Regions from separate parts of the Ruegeria sp. BJ5 genome, predicted to be linked through region 2. Evidence: riboswitches for the same ligand, from Rfam matches in the RefSeq annotation. Region 2 holds a riboswitch; the other holds the start of a gene.
What was found. A riboswitch is a leader RNA that binds a small molecule or an ion and turns the genes downstream of it on or off. The one in region 2 is predicted to bind cobalamin.
Positions count from the first base shown of each region.

Region 1 (7,853 bases), on a different contig from region 2:
CACATGGTAGCGGCCTTTGAACACGCCCGCGCGTTCCATCGCCCACAGGTCGGCCACGTCTTCGACCACGCACAGCTCTCCGGTGGCGCGGTCTTCGGAATTGCAGATGTCGCAGATGTCGGTGGTGCCCACGTTGCCGCAGTTCAGGCATTCGCGTGCGGTGGCGGCGACCTGCTGCATGGCGTCCGACAACGGCGTCAGCAGCAGGGCGCGTTTGCGGATCAGGTGCAGCACCGCCCGCCGGGCCGAGCGCGGTCCCAGCCCCGGCAGCTTGGCCATCAGATCGATCAGGGCGTCGATGTCACTGTTCGAACTCATGGCCTGTCCTGCGTGGCTTTGGCGGCGGGGGTTTGAGGGGCGAAGATCAGAACGGCAGCTTGATGTCCGCCGGCAGGCCCATGCTTTCGGTCAGCTTGGCCATTTCTTCCTGCGACCGCTCGGCGGCTTTGGTCTGCGCGTCCTTGATTGCGGCCAGGATCAGGTCCTCGACCACTTCCTTGTCGTCGCTGTTGAAAATCGAGGGGTCGATGTCCAGACCTTTCAGTTCGCCCTTGGCCGAGGCCGTGGCCTTGACCAGGCCCGCGCCGGATTCGCCGACGACCATGATGGTGTTCAGCTCTTCCTGCATCTGCGCCATCTTGGTCTGCAGTTCCTGCGCGGATTTCATCATCTTGGCCATGTCGCCCAGACCGCCGAGTCCTTTGAGCATCTGTATGTCTCCTGTCATTCGATTTGCGGCCTAAATACGGGCCGTCTGCGTCCTTCACAAGGGCAGCGCGCCTTCTGCGCGGATGATCAGTCTTCTTCGAACGGGTCCCATTCGTCTTCGACCTCGGGCAGGGCTTCGGTTTCGACCTTGGCCGCACGGTCCTCGGGTGTTTCAATCCGGGTGATGCGGGCCTTGGGGAACTGTGTCAGAACCGCCTGCACCAAAGGGTGCTCTTCGGCCTTGGCCTTCAGCGCCAGCTCGGCCGCGTCGCGCAGTTCGGCGATGGTGGGCGCGTCCCCGTCCGAGACGATCGAGACCGCCCAGCGATTGCCGGTCCAGCGCTGCAGCGCGGACCCGAGCCGCGCGGCCAGGTCGGTGGGCGCCTTTTCGGTGGGCGTGAACTCGATCCGGCCCGGCTGGTACGAGACAAGGCGGACGCCGTTCTCGACCTCGACCAGCAGTTTCACGTCGCGGTTGGCGCGGATCAGCTCGACCACATGCTCAAACGTTGGATAACGCGCCAGCGCGGTCTGCACGTCCTGAGCCAACGCCGCCGTGGGCGCGCCGCCCACACCGCGCGGGGCCGGCGCATGGGCCGAGGCCGTCGCGGTCACGGGCGGGGCGGTGTTGCCGGCAACCGGAACGCCGCCCCCCGGCCCGCCGACGGGCGGCGGAGGGCTGTCCTGAAGGCGTTTGATCAACTCTTCCGGGCTGGGCAGATCGGCCACATGGGTCAGGCGGATCACCGCCATTTCCGCGGCCATCATGGCGTTGGGGGCGGCCGAGACTTCCTCGAGCGCCTTCAGCAGCATCTGCCACATCCGGGTCAGCACCCGCATCGGCAGCGCCTCGGCCATCTGCTGGCCGCGGGTGCGCTCGTCTGGTGAGACGGTCGGGTCTTCGGCCGCGTCAGGGGTGATCTTCACCACCGAGACCCAATGCGTGATTTCTGCCAGATCGCGCAGCACCGCCAGCGGGTCGGCGCCTTCGGCATATTGCGCACCCAGTTCGGTCAGGGCCCCGGCCGCATCGCCGCGCAGGATCATGTCCATCAGGTCCAGCACACGGCCCCGGTCGGCCAGTCCCAGCATTGCGCGCACCTGGTCGGCAGTGGTTTCGCCGGCGCCATGACTGATCGCCTGATCCAGCAGCGAGGTCGCATCCCGGGCCGAGCCTTCGGCGGCGCGGGTGATCAGGGCCAGCGCGTCATCCGAGATTTCCGCGCCTTCGGCGGTGGCGATCTTGCGCAGCAGGCCGATCATCACCTCGGGCTCAATCCGGCGCAGGTCGAACCGTTGGCAGCGCGACAGCACGGTGACCGGAACCTTGCGGATCTCGGTCGTGGCGAAGATGAATTTCACATGCTCGGGCGGCTCTTCCAGCGTTTTCAGCAGCGCGTTGAACGCGCTGGTCGACAGCATGTGGACTTCGTCGATGATGTAGATCTTGTAGCGCGCGCTGGCGGCGCGATAGCGCACGCTGTCGATGATCTCGCGGATGTCGCCCACGCCGGTTCGGCTGGCGGCGTCCATTTCCAGCACGTCCACATGGCGACCTTCCATGATGGCCACGCAATGCTCGCACTGGCCGCAGGGTTCGGTCGTTGGGCCGCCATTGCCGTCGGGGCCGATGCAGTTCATGCCCTTGGCGATGATCCGGGCCGTGGTCGTCTTGCCGGTGCCGCGGATGCCGGTCATGATGAAGGCCTGCGCGATCCGGTCCGCCTCGAACGCGTTTTTCAGCGTGCGCACCATGGCATCCTGACCGACCAGATCGGCAAAGGTTTCCGGGCGGTATTTTCGGGCGAGAACCTGATAGGCGGGGCTGGACTGTGTGGTCATGTCTGCTCTGACGGATTCGTACTGACGATGCAGGGTAGAGTTCCCGGTGCCCCGCGTCCACAGCGCCGGTGCAGGTTTTTCGCTTTGGCGAGCGCGCCGTGTGAGGCATACTGCGCGGATCAAGTTCAATCAGCCAGTTTCGGGGGGAACGTCTGATGACAAATCTTGTGGTTCATGCATTGCAGGTGGGTGGCGGCACGCTGGCCCTGACCTCGGTTCCCGGCGGTGGCGGCGACTATGAAGGAGACCTGGACCTGATTTCAGCCTGGGCGCCGGGGCTGGTGATTTCGATGACAACCCTTGCCGAACTGGTTTCTGTGGGTGCAGGCGAATTGGGCTGTGACATTCATCGGCGCGCCTGTCGGTGGGCGCATCTGCCGGTCGCCGACTTCTCGGCGCCGTCGACCGAGATATCCGGCCGCTGGCCCGAAGTCAGCGCCGCCGCCCGCCATGCGCTGTCGGGCGGCGGGCGGGTACTGGTCCACTGCCGGGGCGGTTGTGGGCGGTCTGGCATGGTTGTTCTGCGCTTGATGATCGAGAGCGGCGAGCAGCCGGAACAGGCCCTGAAACGCCTGCGGGCCGTACGCCCCTGCGCGGTCGAGACTGATGCTCAGATGGACTGGGCCGTCGCCCCGGCGCGCGAGGCACTGGCGACCTGACCTTCAGGCGGTTGCGCGGAACTCGCGCTCGGCCCTGACCACGGGCATGATCGCCGTGGCCTGCAGCATCGCACAGGGTCGATCACTGATGACCTGCGCAGGCAGGGCGTCGCTCTGGTCGTCAAACAGCATGTCGGCGTAGGTATCAAGGCAGTCGGACGGTGTGTCGGCGGCCGCTCCGCAATACACGCGGATCCGTTCGGGACGTGCATCGAACCGCGCCGTGCAGCCATGTTCGCAATGGGCCAGTTCGCTACTGCCTTCCACTTGGAAGTCGGGGGATGTAGCGGCCTGCGCCGTCGCCATTGCCTGCGCGATGGCCCGTGCCATGCGCGCCAATGCCGGGCAGGTCTTTCCGGTGCGCTGGCAGATGGTTGCCGCGAATTCATGGGTATCGGTCTTCCAAATCATGTTGCGCCCTCCGCGCGCTGGGCGAGGTGGATTTGGACAGACGCCGGTTTCAAGGCCAGACCCTGCCCGGACACCCCGTCCGAGTTTCGGTTTCACGTTTGATGGCAGGTCTCCTGACTTGCGGGTCTTTGCTTTGCCGACCTTCCCAACCTTGCGGTCAGTGGTATTTAGGCATCGCTCTCCGCCTACAGTTGCGGGGGCAGTCGCGGCCTTGGTCCGCTCCGGAGTTCCGGGTTGGACCGCACCGTGTTCCCTTTTCATCCCGGACCGAAACGGCACGGGAACCATCCCCTCATCGCTAGCGGTGTATCCGGGATCGAGTCAAGACGGTTTCAGCCCGGTTGCCGGAGTGAGTCCCAAGGGAACAGATCAGGCAGTCTGCGCAGCACATTCGAATCCCTGCGGGCACGGGCCAATTGCCAGCCGCCTTGCATCACGATGAACAGGGTGTCCGCAGCATTTTCAGGGTCGGAAACTCCGAACCGCGCGGCGTGGTTTCGAACTTCGATGATCCAGCTTTCATACAGACGGTCGGCATGTTCCCGAAACGCGCGGTTGTCGGGGCTTTCGAACAGGGTGGCGGCGATCGGGCAGGTCTCCCATTGGGCCGAGGTGTCGAACAGCTTCGCGATCTTGTGGCACAGGGTGGTGACCCCGTCGCGAAAATCCGCGGCGTCGTCGAATGCCGCAGCAATCATGCTCAACATCCCGTCCGAGGCCCAACTGGCCGCCGCCAGGGCCAGATCCGGCTTGCCCTTTGGAAAATGGTGATAAAGCGAACCCTTGGGGGCTTGCGCTTCGGCCAGCAATTCCGCCAGACCGACACCGTTATAGCCCGAGCGCTGGAACAGTCGGGCGGCAGTCACGATCAGGCGATCTTTGGTGTTTGGTGGACGTTGGGTCATGCAGGCCAAATATTGACAGGCCTAGACCAATTGGTCCAGACACAAAGTATTAGACCGATCGGTCCAGAGTGTTTGGAGGCAAAGATGTTGGATTCGCAGCACGCGGTTGACGTGGAAGACTTTAAGTTTCCGTCGGGCCAGACCCAGCTGGCGGCGCGGCTTTACACTCCGGCGGTCGAGCCGCAAACCGTTGTTGTGCTGAACGGCGCAACAGGAGTGCCACGTGACTACTATCAGCACTTTGCTCGCTGGCTGGCCGCCGAGCGCGGTATGGCTTGCCTGACATATGATTACCGGGATTTCGAGCATTCGCTGACCGGGCGGCTGAAAGACTCGAAGGCCACGATGGCGGACTGGGCGCTGATCGACATGCCCGCAGCGCGTGCCGAGATGCGCCGTCGATACCCGCAGGCAAAACTGTGGGTGATCGGGCATTCGGTCGGTGGAATGCTGGGTCCGCTGCAACCGGAAATCGAACAGATCGACCGGATGATCTGTGTGTGCGCAGGTTTGGTGACGGTGGCCGATCACCCGTGGCCCTACAAGGGCTTGGCGACTTTGTTCTGGTATGGCCACGTGCCACCTCTGGTGCGTCTTCTGGGGTACCTGCCGGGGAAACTTCTGGGATTCGGAGCCGATTTGCCGGCGGGCGTCTATTGGCAATGGCGCAAGTGGTGTACATCGCCCACCAGCTATCTGCCCGAATTGGGAGACACGCTTCCCCAAGCGGATTGGAGTCGGGCGAACGCCACGGCGGATATCATTGCGTTCGAGGATGACCAGACTGTGCCACCGCCCGCCGTCTGGCGGCTGGCTGAACTCTATGGTCCGACCGCCCGTCGGCATTTGTTGGAGCCGAGGGATTTCGGACTGTCCGAAATCGGTCATATCGGCGCCTTCGCCCGGCGCAGCAGTGCCGTTTGGCCGCGATTGATCGCCTGACCCGCCCGCAAGCGCGGTTTTCAGGAACAACGACGAAATACAGAGGTTGGATTGACCGGGCCGAATACGTGGCGCGGCGTCAAGTGAGAGGTTGGACATCGACCCAAGCGGGGCTCGTTGTGGCTGCTTCCTTCCGGACCTGACCAGGTTGGCGAGGCGCTTGCCCGCGCCAACCTCTCGACCGACGATATAGGCATCACGCACCCGCTTGGCAACCCGTCACAAAGACAGGCGTACCCTAAGAAACCCGCGCGCGTCCTGCCCGTCGGTGGTGGCTGCAAAGTGGTCGAGCTCGCGCAGGTAGTTTGCAGCGCGTGGCCCGGTCTTCAGAATCACGGACCGGCCCGCCTGCGGAACAAAGGAAAAGCTTTGGGCGGTGTTTTCCACCGGATCCGGACCCAATCGTCCCGCCAGGTAGTCGCGCAAGATTCCCTGGAGGCTCAGCGGCGGCACCGGGATCAGCCGGGCCGGGTCTGGGACGGGAAAGTTGCCGCCGCCATTGGCTCGGTAGCTGTTTGATGCAACGACGAATTGTTCATCCGGATCGACGGGGCGACCCTGATAGGCAAGATCGCGCAGGCGGGAATGGGACGTGTCGATCGACTGGCCGCCCAAATCATATCGCGCGGGCTGCGTCAGATCGAACCTGTAGGTCACCCCATGCAGCACGTCGAAATTGTGCCCGGTGCCCTCGGGGTTGATCAGAACCTGCTCGTCGCTATCGCCAAGTTGCGAGAATTGGGCAGCCGACATCTCCAGCCAATCGGCGATCTGGCGGCCATCCAGCAGCATGGCGGCCAATTGGTTCGGGAACACATGCAAGTCCGAGACATGCCGTACGGTGACATCGCCAGCCGGGACTTCGGTGTAGTGTCTTGGGCCGGCCCGGCCTCCGAATTTCGAAGGTGCGGCTGCGGACAGAACTGGCAGAGTCTCAAAGGCCGTCCCGGCCAGAACCGGTCGCAGGGCTGCCGCCTGGGCTGCGGCGACCAAGTTCAGCCCCTGATCCACCCCGCAGAAGGTGAAATAGCTATGCAAAGGACGATTGATCCGGCCCACCGGCTGGGCAGCGGCTTTGCGGGTCGCTTTGTGGGCTGCGGCAAAAAGTTCGACCATCTCAGGGTCTTCAGGAACGACCCAATCTCCGGCTTCAGCCCCGCCCGGGCAGATCGCGCGCAGATGCGCGCTGTGACCAGCAATTCTCGCTTCTCCCGCGGCGTTCATAGCAAGCGTGAGGTCGATCACCCCCAAATGCGACCCCGCTGATCCGGGCATGACCACGGGTCTGGCCTGCTGCGGGTTACCATCGCTTGGGTCGGGCAGTGTCAGGTGCGTGTGTCCGGCCACGATTGCATCAATACCGTCCAGAGCAGAAAGCTGTGCGACCACATTTTCCGACATCGGCGCGACGTCGGGCTCGCCTAGACCAGAATGTGCAAGAGCCACAATCAGGTCGCAGCCCTGACGACGCAAATTCTCGGCCATCCGGCGCGCCGTGGCGACGGCATCCTCGGCTGCAACCTGGCCTTCCAATTGTGGTGCTTCCCACTTCACCGTCTGCGGTGGCAGGATCGAGAACACGCCAATTCGGACAGGAGTGCTTTGGCCGTTGATGTGGACATGACGGGTCAGGATGGCCTGTTTCTGCCAGGGCGCTACCCCGGTCAGACACTGCATGTTGCTGCACAAAACCGGGCAAGGTGCCCGAGAAACGATCCGGCCCAGAGCTGGCAGACCAAAGCCGAAATCGTGGTTCCCCAGCGCAATTGCGTCGTAGCCCAAGCGCCCAAAGGCGGACATCAAAGGGTGGGTCGCGTCGGTCTGTTCGACCGCCCAGTCACCCAGAAGTGTCCCCTGAAGGGAATCGCCGTTGTCGAACAGCAGGACAGTTGCATTTGCCTCTTCCGCCTCTCGACGTGCAGAGCGGATCAAACTGGCGGTTCGGGTGAAGCCCACACTCGGTTCCGGCCGGTCAGCATAATAGTCGAAACTGGTCAGATTCATGTGCAGATCGGTCGTTGCAAGAATCCGGATGTGCGCGGTTTTCAAGTGGGGATGTGCCTGAAGCAGGGAGGATTTCAGAGCCAATTTTCTTCTTTTAGTTGCTGTTGTGCATACGTTTTCACTGAAAGGTAGAATACAGGTAATCGTCAGGGCTTCCATGCGTCCTTTGCGACAACGATGCTTTTTGCGAGTGTGAATTCCCATTGCACCAGTGCCCAAGTCGTGGCAGCCCTTGTGCAAATTCCAAAGGGACAGGCATGAAACGGGCGGAAAGCGTGACATTTGGCAGCTCTGGACTGGACCGGGCGGCGCAGATCCGTACCGATGCCAGAGCTTTGGAGGCAGCACGGTCCGATCGCACGGCGCGGTGCATCCTGATGTG
Region 1 covers NZ_JBQFSH010000003.1:47,223-55,075, reverse strand. The annotation lists gene recR (recombination mediator RecR) at 1-318, opposite strand, end outside; gene ACR0NY_RS10920 (YbaB/EbfC family nucleoid-associated protein) at 365-709, opposite strand; gene ACR0NY_RS10915 (DNA polymerase III subunit gamma/tau) at 796-2,583, opposite strand; gene ACR0NY_RS10910 (protein-tyrosine phosphatase family protein) at 2,706-3,209, shown strand; gene ACR0NY_RS10905 (hypothetical protein) at 3,213-3,620, opposite strand; cobalamin riboswitch at 3,707-3,924, opposite strand; gene ACR0NY_RS10900 (TetR/AcrR family transcriptional regulator) at 3,953-4,486, opposite strand; gene ACR0NY_RS10895 (alpha/beta hydrolase family protein) at 4,610-5,467, shown strand; RNA gene ffs (signal recognition particle sRNA small type) at 5,549-5,647, opposite strand; gene ACR0NY_RS10885 (bifunctional 2',3'-cyclic-nucleotide 2'-phosphodiesterase/3'-nucleotidase) at 5,687-7,630, opposite strand; gene nudC (NAD(+) diphosphatase) at 7,729-7,853, shown strand, end outside.
Region 1: it holds a riboswitch for cobalamin, as region 2 does, so the genes downstream of both, ACR0NY_RS10905 (hypothetical protein) here and ACR0NY_RS05575 (DUF1636 family protein) in region 2, are expected to answer to the same signal.

Region 2 (7,853 bases):
ACAGGTCGTGATATTCGTCGTCACGCAGCTCGGGCACGCCACGTTCGGGCTGCAGCGCCACCAACGCCCTGCCGCGCCGAAGCGCGGTGAAGTGGAAGGCCCCATCGGCGCAGGTCGGGTCGTCCTCGGGCGCGCCCCAGACGGTGTCCAGATCGGCGCGCAACGCCTCGGGCAGTTGTGCCAGCGCTGCGCGGTAAGCATCGACCGACCATGAAATCCGGGCGTCCAGAAGCGTTTCGGCAATCGGTTCGGCGGGGGCGGTGTCATACCCCGCGCCTTGCAGGTCGGACAGGATCGCCTCGGCCGAGGCCAGTGCGTCCAGCCCCACCGCATGGGCCATCTGCCAGTCCTTGCCGGGATAGGTGGACAAAACCAGCGCGGGTACCTGTTGCGCCTTTGGTTTCTCGGCCAGGTCCACCCAGGCCATCGCCCGGTCGACGATGGCGGTGATCCGGTCCGGCTCGGGCCGGTGGGCAAAGCGGGAATATTCCAGATGCGGGTCGCGCTTGCCCGGTTCCTTGAACGAGGCGACACCGGCCGAGATGCGCCCGTCCACTTCGGGCAGCACCACATGCATGGCCAGATCGGCAGGCGACAGGCCGCGTTCGGCCTCGGCCCACGCCTTGCGGCGCGAAGTGGCCAGCGCGACCTGAAACACCGGCACGCCCGCCACGTCCAAGGGCGATGTGCCCGACGCGCCTTTGCCCGAAAACGAGGTGGCATTGATGATCGCCGAGGGCGTCATCGCGGGGATATTCTCGGCCAACCACTCAGCCGCCGTAGGCGCCTTGAGCGAGGGTGCGAATAGCCCCACCGCCTGATGACCCCGCGCGCGGATTTCCCGGATCAGCGCCGCGACCGGCGCGGTATCGGCTGAGGTCAGGTAGGCGCGGTAGAAGGTTACGATGATGCGCCGGCCTTGGCCTGCGAAGGCGTCCTCGGGCGCGATCACGCCGCGATCCGGGCACCACGCGCCGCAGTCGGGTAGTGTCTTGGCCCCCATCACCGGCCCGGCATACAGCCCCGCTGCCAGCGCCATCTGCGCCAGAGCCGCCTGGGCTGCCACTTCGCCGCCGGTATCGCACAGATGCGCCAGCCGCCGCAGGGTCGAGACCGGCAGGGTGGAATAATCGTCCAACCGCGTATCCTCGCGCCCGTCGGCGGGCAGAACCGCCAGCGCGATGCCCTTGGCCTGCGCCAGCGCCAGCACCTGCTGCAACCCGTAGGGCCAGTAGGGCACGCCGCCGATCAGCCGGATCAGGATGCCCTTGGCGCCCTCCAGCGTCTGTTCGACATAGGTATCGACCGACAGCGGGTGTTTCAGCGCCGTCAGGTTGGCCAGCCGCAACGAGGGCATCCGCCCCTCGGGCCCGCCGCCGCGATGCCATCCGGCTGCGAAGGCACCCAGATCGCTGTCCGAAAAGGACAGCACCACCAGATCCGCTGGGCTCTGGCCCAGATCGGTCGGGGTCTCGGTTTCCTCGAGCCCGTGGCTTTCGCGAAAGACGACGTGCATCGGTGCTTACTCGGCGGCCTCGGTGACGCCCGTCAGGATGCCGCGGATCGCAGCCTCGTCGATGTCGTGATGCTCGGCGATGACAACAAGGCGCGAGCGGCGCTCCTCGTCCGGCTTCCACGGGCGGTCATACTGGTGCCGCACCCGCGCGCCGACCGCCTGAACCAGCAGGCGCATCGGCTTGCCCTGAACGGCGGCATAGCCCTTAACACGCAGGATGTTCAGCTCGTTTGCCAGACGCTCGATTTTGGCGACCAACTGCGCCGGGTCGGTCTGTTCGGGCAGTTCGACAACGATGCTTTCGAAATCGTCATGTTCGTGGTCGTCATGGCCATCGTGATGCGAGGGGCGGGCGTCCATGTCGTCTTCGGCTGCGGCTTCCAGTCCCAGCACCACGCGCACGTCCACCGCGCCCTCGGCAACCTCGACTACGGGCAGGGGGCGCGGCGCCTCGGCGGCGATGACCTCGCGCGCCTTGGCCACGCCTTCGGGGCCGGCCAGGTCGGGTTTGGTCAGAAGGATGATGTCGGCGCACGAGATCTGATCTTCGAACACCTCGGACAGGGGCGTTTCGTGGTCGATCGAGTCATCGGCCATGCGCTGGGCGTCCACTGCCGCGACATTCGGGGCAAAACGGCCTGCAGCCACGGCCTCGGCATCGGCCAGCGCGATCACGCCGTCCACGGTGATCTTGGAGCGGATATCGGGCCAGTCGAACGCCTTGAGCAGCGGTTTCGGCAGGGCCAGACCGCTGGTTTCGATCAGGATGTGGTCGGGGCGCGGGTCCAGCGCCATCAGCGCCTCGATCGTGGGGATGAAATCGTCGGCCACGGTGCAGCAGATGCAGCCATTGGCCAGTTCCATGATGTTCTCCGCCGGGCAATCGGGGATGGCGCAGCTTTTCAGGATTTCGCCATCGACGCCCACGTCGCCGAATTCGTTGACCACCACGGCCAGCCGCTTGCCCTGCGGCTCGGACATCAGGTGGCGGATCAGCGTGGTCTTGCCCGAGCCGAGAAAGCCGGTGATGACGGTGACGGGAAGTTTTTCGAGGGTGCTCATGCTCAGGCTCCAATCGGGGGAATGCGGGCGGCGCAGTTCTTGCGGAAATGTTCAGGGCGGTCGCGCCATTTCACAAGGCCATCATCGGCGGCTAGGTACTTGGTGGCGCCTTCGACGATGATCTCGACATGGTCGGATTCGTTGAGGTTCTCATAGACGAAGGTCCAGCGCGACGGCCCGCCGCGCAGAACGATCGAGCAGCCCTGGTCGCAGTTCGACAGGCATTCGACCGGCTTCAGGGTGATGCCTTCGGGCAGGTCGGCGGCGGCCAGCGCCTTGTGCAGCAGCGTGCCGGGGCGCTGGGCGTCGTCCTCGATGGGCAGCCCGCGTCGGCAGGTGGTGCAGACCAGCAGCTCGACTGGTGTGGTCTCGGTCACGTCTCTCATCCCCATCACTCGGTTGTCGGGGGACGGGGTATGCGCGGGCCACGTTGCGGACATGGGCCCGACACCGGAACACCCCGTCCGGTTTGTCTTCGGGCGTTGGCAGGTCTCCCGGCTTGCGGATGTCAGAGCAGTGCTCTGTCGGATGTCCCGCCTTCCCGGCCTGCGGCCAGTGGCATTTGGGCACCCTCTCCGGTCACGGTCGCGGGGGCGGCTGCGTTTGACGGAAAACCGCTGACGCATTCCCTTTTCATCTGTTTGCACAGACACCAACGCAAGCGACATGCGGTACGGGCAGGGGGGTTGTCAAGCGCGCAGGGGCAAGTGCTTTGCGTCGGATCGAAAAAGCGACTTGCCGGGGTCAGTCCGCGGCATCACCGGCCAATCGGTCGCGCAACCACGCGAGGAACAACTGGGCGGGGATGGACGGAGGCGCCGCGCTGACGCTGCGGATCAGGTAGTGCGACTGGGCAAAGGGAATCGCCGGCCCTGCAACCCGGATCGGCGCGCCCTGCGCGATCGCGTTGCGCCCGAACCGCTCCAGAACGGTGGCGTAGCCCGCGCCGGCCATCACCAGTTGCAGCGCCGTGACGGTCGTATCCGCCGAATGCCGCGCGGGGCGGTCGGGCAGGTCGGTGTCCGTCGCCTCGAAGTACCGCGCCCAGTTGTCCTCGTACCCCAGAATGTGGATCAACGGGCCGTTGCGCAGGTCTGGCGCCGGGTCCTGCGCCCGGCAGATGGGCACCAGCCGCTCCGAGCACAGCCGGTCGGCCGCAACACCGGGCCAGTCGCCATAACCCAGCCGGATTTCCACGTCCACATCGGCAGGCGCGGCCGAGTCGTTCCAGATATGCGACACCAGCCGCACGGGGATCTCGGGGTGCTGCGCGCTGAACGCGGGCAGCTCGGCCGCGATCCAGTAGGTCATCGACGATATCGCCGCCCGGATGGTCAACGCCTGTCGCGAGGCGGGGCCGAACAAGCTGTTGGTGGATAGCGCGATATCCGACAACGCCCGGCGCACGGTCAGCGCATAGGACTGGCCCAGCTCGGTCAGCGACAGGTGTCGTGCGTTGCGGGCAAAAAGCGGCTGCCCGAGGTCCGCCTCGAGCGAGCGGATATGCAGCGACACCGCCGTTTGCGTCAGGCCCAGTTCCTGCGCGGCGGTTGTGAAATTCAGGTGGCGGGCAGCGGCCTCGAAGCTGCGCAGCCAGGCCGGATTGGGCAGGCGGTCCATTCAGCACCAAAATTTTTTGCATCTAAACTGACTTTTTATTCGTTTCTTTTGTCGGTGGGCAACGGAAATACTCGGGCCAACGAAATTGCGCCTGCAGGAGGGCAGAACATGAAGGTCGGGTTCATCGGTTTGGGCAATGTGGGGGGCAAGCTGTCGGGGTCGCTGCTGCGCAACGGTATCGACCTGACGGTATACGACCTTAACCCCGATCTTGTGGCGGAGTTCGCCGCCAAGGGGGCAAAAGCCGGTGAAAGCCCGGCGCAGATGATGCGCGATTGCGATGCGGTCATCACCTGCCTGCCGTCGCCCGCTGCCTCGGACGCGGTGATGCAGCAGATGCTGCCCGAGGTGACCCACGGCAAGATCTGGATGGAGATGTCCACCACTGACGAGGCCGAGGTCAAACGCCTGGGGGCCATGGTGATCGAGCGCGGCGGGGCGGCGGTGGACTGCCCGGTTTCGGGCGGGTGCCACCGGGCGGCCACGGGCAATATCTCGATCTTCGCGGGCTGCGACCGGGCAACGTTCGAGCGGATTCTGCCGTTCCTGACGACGATGGGCCGGCGTATTCTGCATACCGGCGATCTGGGCACGGCCTCGGTTCTGAAGGTGCTAACCAACTATCTGGCCACCGCCAACCTGATTACCTGCGCCGAGGCGCTGGTGACCGCCACGGCCGCCGGGATGGATCTGAACACCACCTATGAGGCGATCAAGATCTCGTCCGGCACGTCTTTCGTGCATGAGACCGAAAGCCAGGTGATCCTGAACGGCTCGCGTGATATTTCCTTCACCATGGACCTGGTGAAAAAGGATATCGGTCTGTTCCAGGAGGTCGCCGACCGCGCCGGCGTGCCTTTGGAGATGAACCCGTTGATGATCAAGATTTTCGACGACGCCATCGCCCGCTATGGCGAGCGCGAGCTGTCGCCTAACATCATTCGGCGGCTCGAGGATGCAACCGGGCTGAGCATTACCGCGCCCGGTTTTCCGGCCGAGATGCAGGACGATGAACCGGAAGAGCCGGGGTACGAGGTGATTCCGCAAGGTAGAAGCGCGGTCTGATCGGACGGTCAGCGCAAACGCGCGGTTTCGGAGGTGTCTTGCATGGATCGAGTGCGTAGGTGGTGCTCCTGCGCTGACTAAACCCTTGCCCGATAGTTACTGGTTAGCTCGGCTGGGCTAACCATCTCCGCACGTATTTTGGCGTTTCGTATCAACAAACTGTTCCAGTCGACTATTATTAGGACCAGAGAGCAGCGATGCAGTGCGAGGCTAAAAAGTTGGAGGCGAGTACCGGAATCGAACCGGTGTACACGGATTTGCAATCCGCTGCGTCACCACTCCGCCAACTCGCCTTTTCAAGCAATTTCAATTACTTGACGTGGTGCAGACGCGGTTCTAGCAGCTTTCCAGAACAACGTCCAGAGGGTTGCTGAAATTTCCGCCGGCCATGGCGTTGGATGGCCGGTCAGCGCAGTGGCAACTTTTGTCGCGGCCTGCAATTTTTGCCGGGCTGGCCGTTGCCGGGCGGGATCGGATGTGGCAAAAGCCGAGCAACCATGGGAAATATACGAGCGGTCACATGACGGATTTCGCAGCCCGACGCCACACGATGGTAGACACTCAGGTCAGGCCCTCTGATGTCACCAAATTCCCGATCATCGATTCAATGCTGAAGGTCCAGCGCGAGAACTTCGTGCCGGATGCCAGTCGCGAAGTGGCCTATGCTGGCGACCTGATCGATCTGGGAAACGGGCGCTGCCTGCTGGAGCCGAGGACTCTGGCGAAGATGCTGGATGCATTGAATATTTCGAATGACGAGGTGGTTCTGGATATCGCCCCGGCGTTCGGATACTCGACCGCCGTCGCCGCGAACATGGCGCAGCTTGTGGTGGGCGTCGAGGATGACGAGGCCAACGCAGCCGACGCGCAGTCCCGCCTGATGGAGGCGGATATCGACAACGCGATCATTCATGTCGGACCTTTGGAGCAGGGGGCGGCCGAGCATGGCCCCTATGATGTCATCATCATCCAGGGCGGTGTGGAACGTCTGCCCGATGCCCTGCTCGATCAACTGAAAGATCATGGCCGCATCGCTTGCCTGTTCGTCGAAGGCAACCTGGGCACCGTTCGCATTGGTCGAAAGTCCGATGGGCGGGTGACATGGCGTCATGGCTTCAACGCAAACGCCCCGGTACTGCCGGCGTTTTCGGCCGAGTGTGCATTTTCGCTATAGTCGATCAGCGGTTTTCCGCGGTCCCTTGATTAGTTGAAAACAAAGGCGCAAACTGCCTACGGGCTTGCGTTATTTTGATTTGAGAGGATTTGGGTATGCTTGGAACGGCTGGAGGGAAGCTGGTCAAGGCAGTCGCTCTGACGGCGGGAATCGCGCTGAGCGTGATACCGGGGCGCTCGGTTTTGGCGGACAATCTGACCGACGCGTTCATCGGTGCATACAACACAAGCGGGCTGTTGGAACAGAACCGCGCCTTGCTGCGCGCAGCCGATGAAGACGTTGCAATCGCGTTGTCGGCCCTGCGCCCGATCATCAACTGGACCGTCCGTGTCAGCCAGGATTATGCCAAGTCTCGCGCCGGAACAGTGGTGTCGACGGTCGAACCGTCGCGCTTCTTCTCGGGACTCACGCTGAGCCAGCTGGTCTATGACGGCGGTGCATCGATTCTCGGGAAACAGTCGGCTCAGGAAACAGTTCTGGCAACTCGCCAAGCATTGATCGATATTGAGCAACAGGTTCTGTTCCGCGCAACGACGGCTTATCTGAGTGTTCTGCTACAGGAAGAAACGGTTCAGATTCGCCAGAACAACGTCAATCTCTCAGGCGAGGAACTGCGGGCCACGCAGGACCGTTTTGAAGTCGGTGAGGTCACCCGGACCGACGTCGCGCTGTCCGAAGCGCAGTTGGCAAGCTCGCAGGCTGATCTGGCCGATGCGCGAGGCGACCTGAGCACTGCCCAAGCGGAATATGTGAACGCCGTCGGCAAACAGCCGGGCCGTACTGCGGGCCAGCCGCGTCTGCCGAAGCTGCCCGGTTCTTTGGCCGAGGCCATCAGCCTGGCACAAAGAAACCACCCGGCAATCCTTTCGGCGCAGCATCAGGTGCGTGCCTTGGATCTGACCGTGCAACAGCAGCGCGCGGGCCTGGGTCCGAATGTAAGCCTGAACGCGGACGCGGGGATCACGGAAAGCTATGACAACGACGACTATACCAACGATGCGTCCATCTCGTTGAATTTCAATCAGCCCATCTATGCCGGTGGCCGATTGGCGGCCAACGTGCGCCGCGCAATGGCTCAGCGGGACGCATCGCGTGCCAATCTCCTGAATGTGCAGAAAGACATCACTCAGGGTGTGACGGACGCCTATGTGCGCTTTGAAACGGCCACTGCCAGCCTGCGGGCATCCGTCGAACGGGTACGCGCATCGCAGGTCGCCTTTGACGGGATTCGCGAGGAGGCCACCTTGGGGGCTCGGACCACACTGGACGTTCTGACCGCTCAGCAGGATTTGCTGGACGCACAATTGGCCGAAGTTGCCTCGCGGACGGAACGGTCTCTGGCTGCCTATCAGCTGTTGCAGGCGCAAGGTCTGTTGACCGCCGAGCGCCTTGGACTGGCAGTCCAGATTTACGACC
Region 2 covers NZ_JBQFSH010000001.1:1,101,991-1,109,843, reverse strand. The annotation lists gene cobN (cobaltochelatase subunit CobN) at 1-1,516, opposite strand, end outside; gene cobW (cobalamin biosynthesis protein CobW) at 1,523-2,578, opposite strand; gene ACR0NY_RS05575 (DUF1636 family protein) at 2,581-2,964, opposite strand; cobalamin riboswitch at 3,046-3,250, opposite strand; gene ACR0NY_RS05570 (LysR family transcriptional regulator) at 3,323-4,198, opposite strand; gene ACR0NY_RS05565 (NAD(P)-dependent oxidoreductase) at 4,307-5,263, shown strand; tRNA gene ACR0NY_RS05560 (tRNA-Cys) at 5,483-5,556, opposite strand; gene ACR0NY_RS05555 (protein-L-isoaspartate O-methyltransferase family protein) at 5,784-6,437, shown strand; gene ACR0NY_RS05550 (TolC family outer membrane protein) at 6,533-7,853, shown strand, end outside.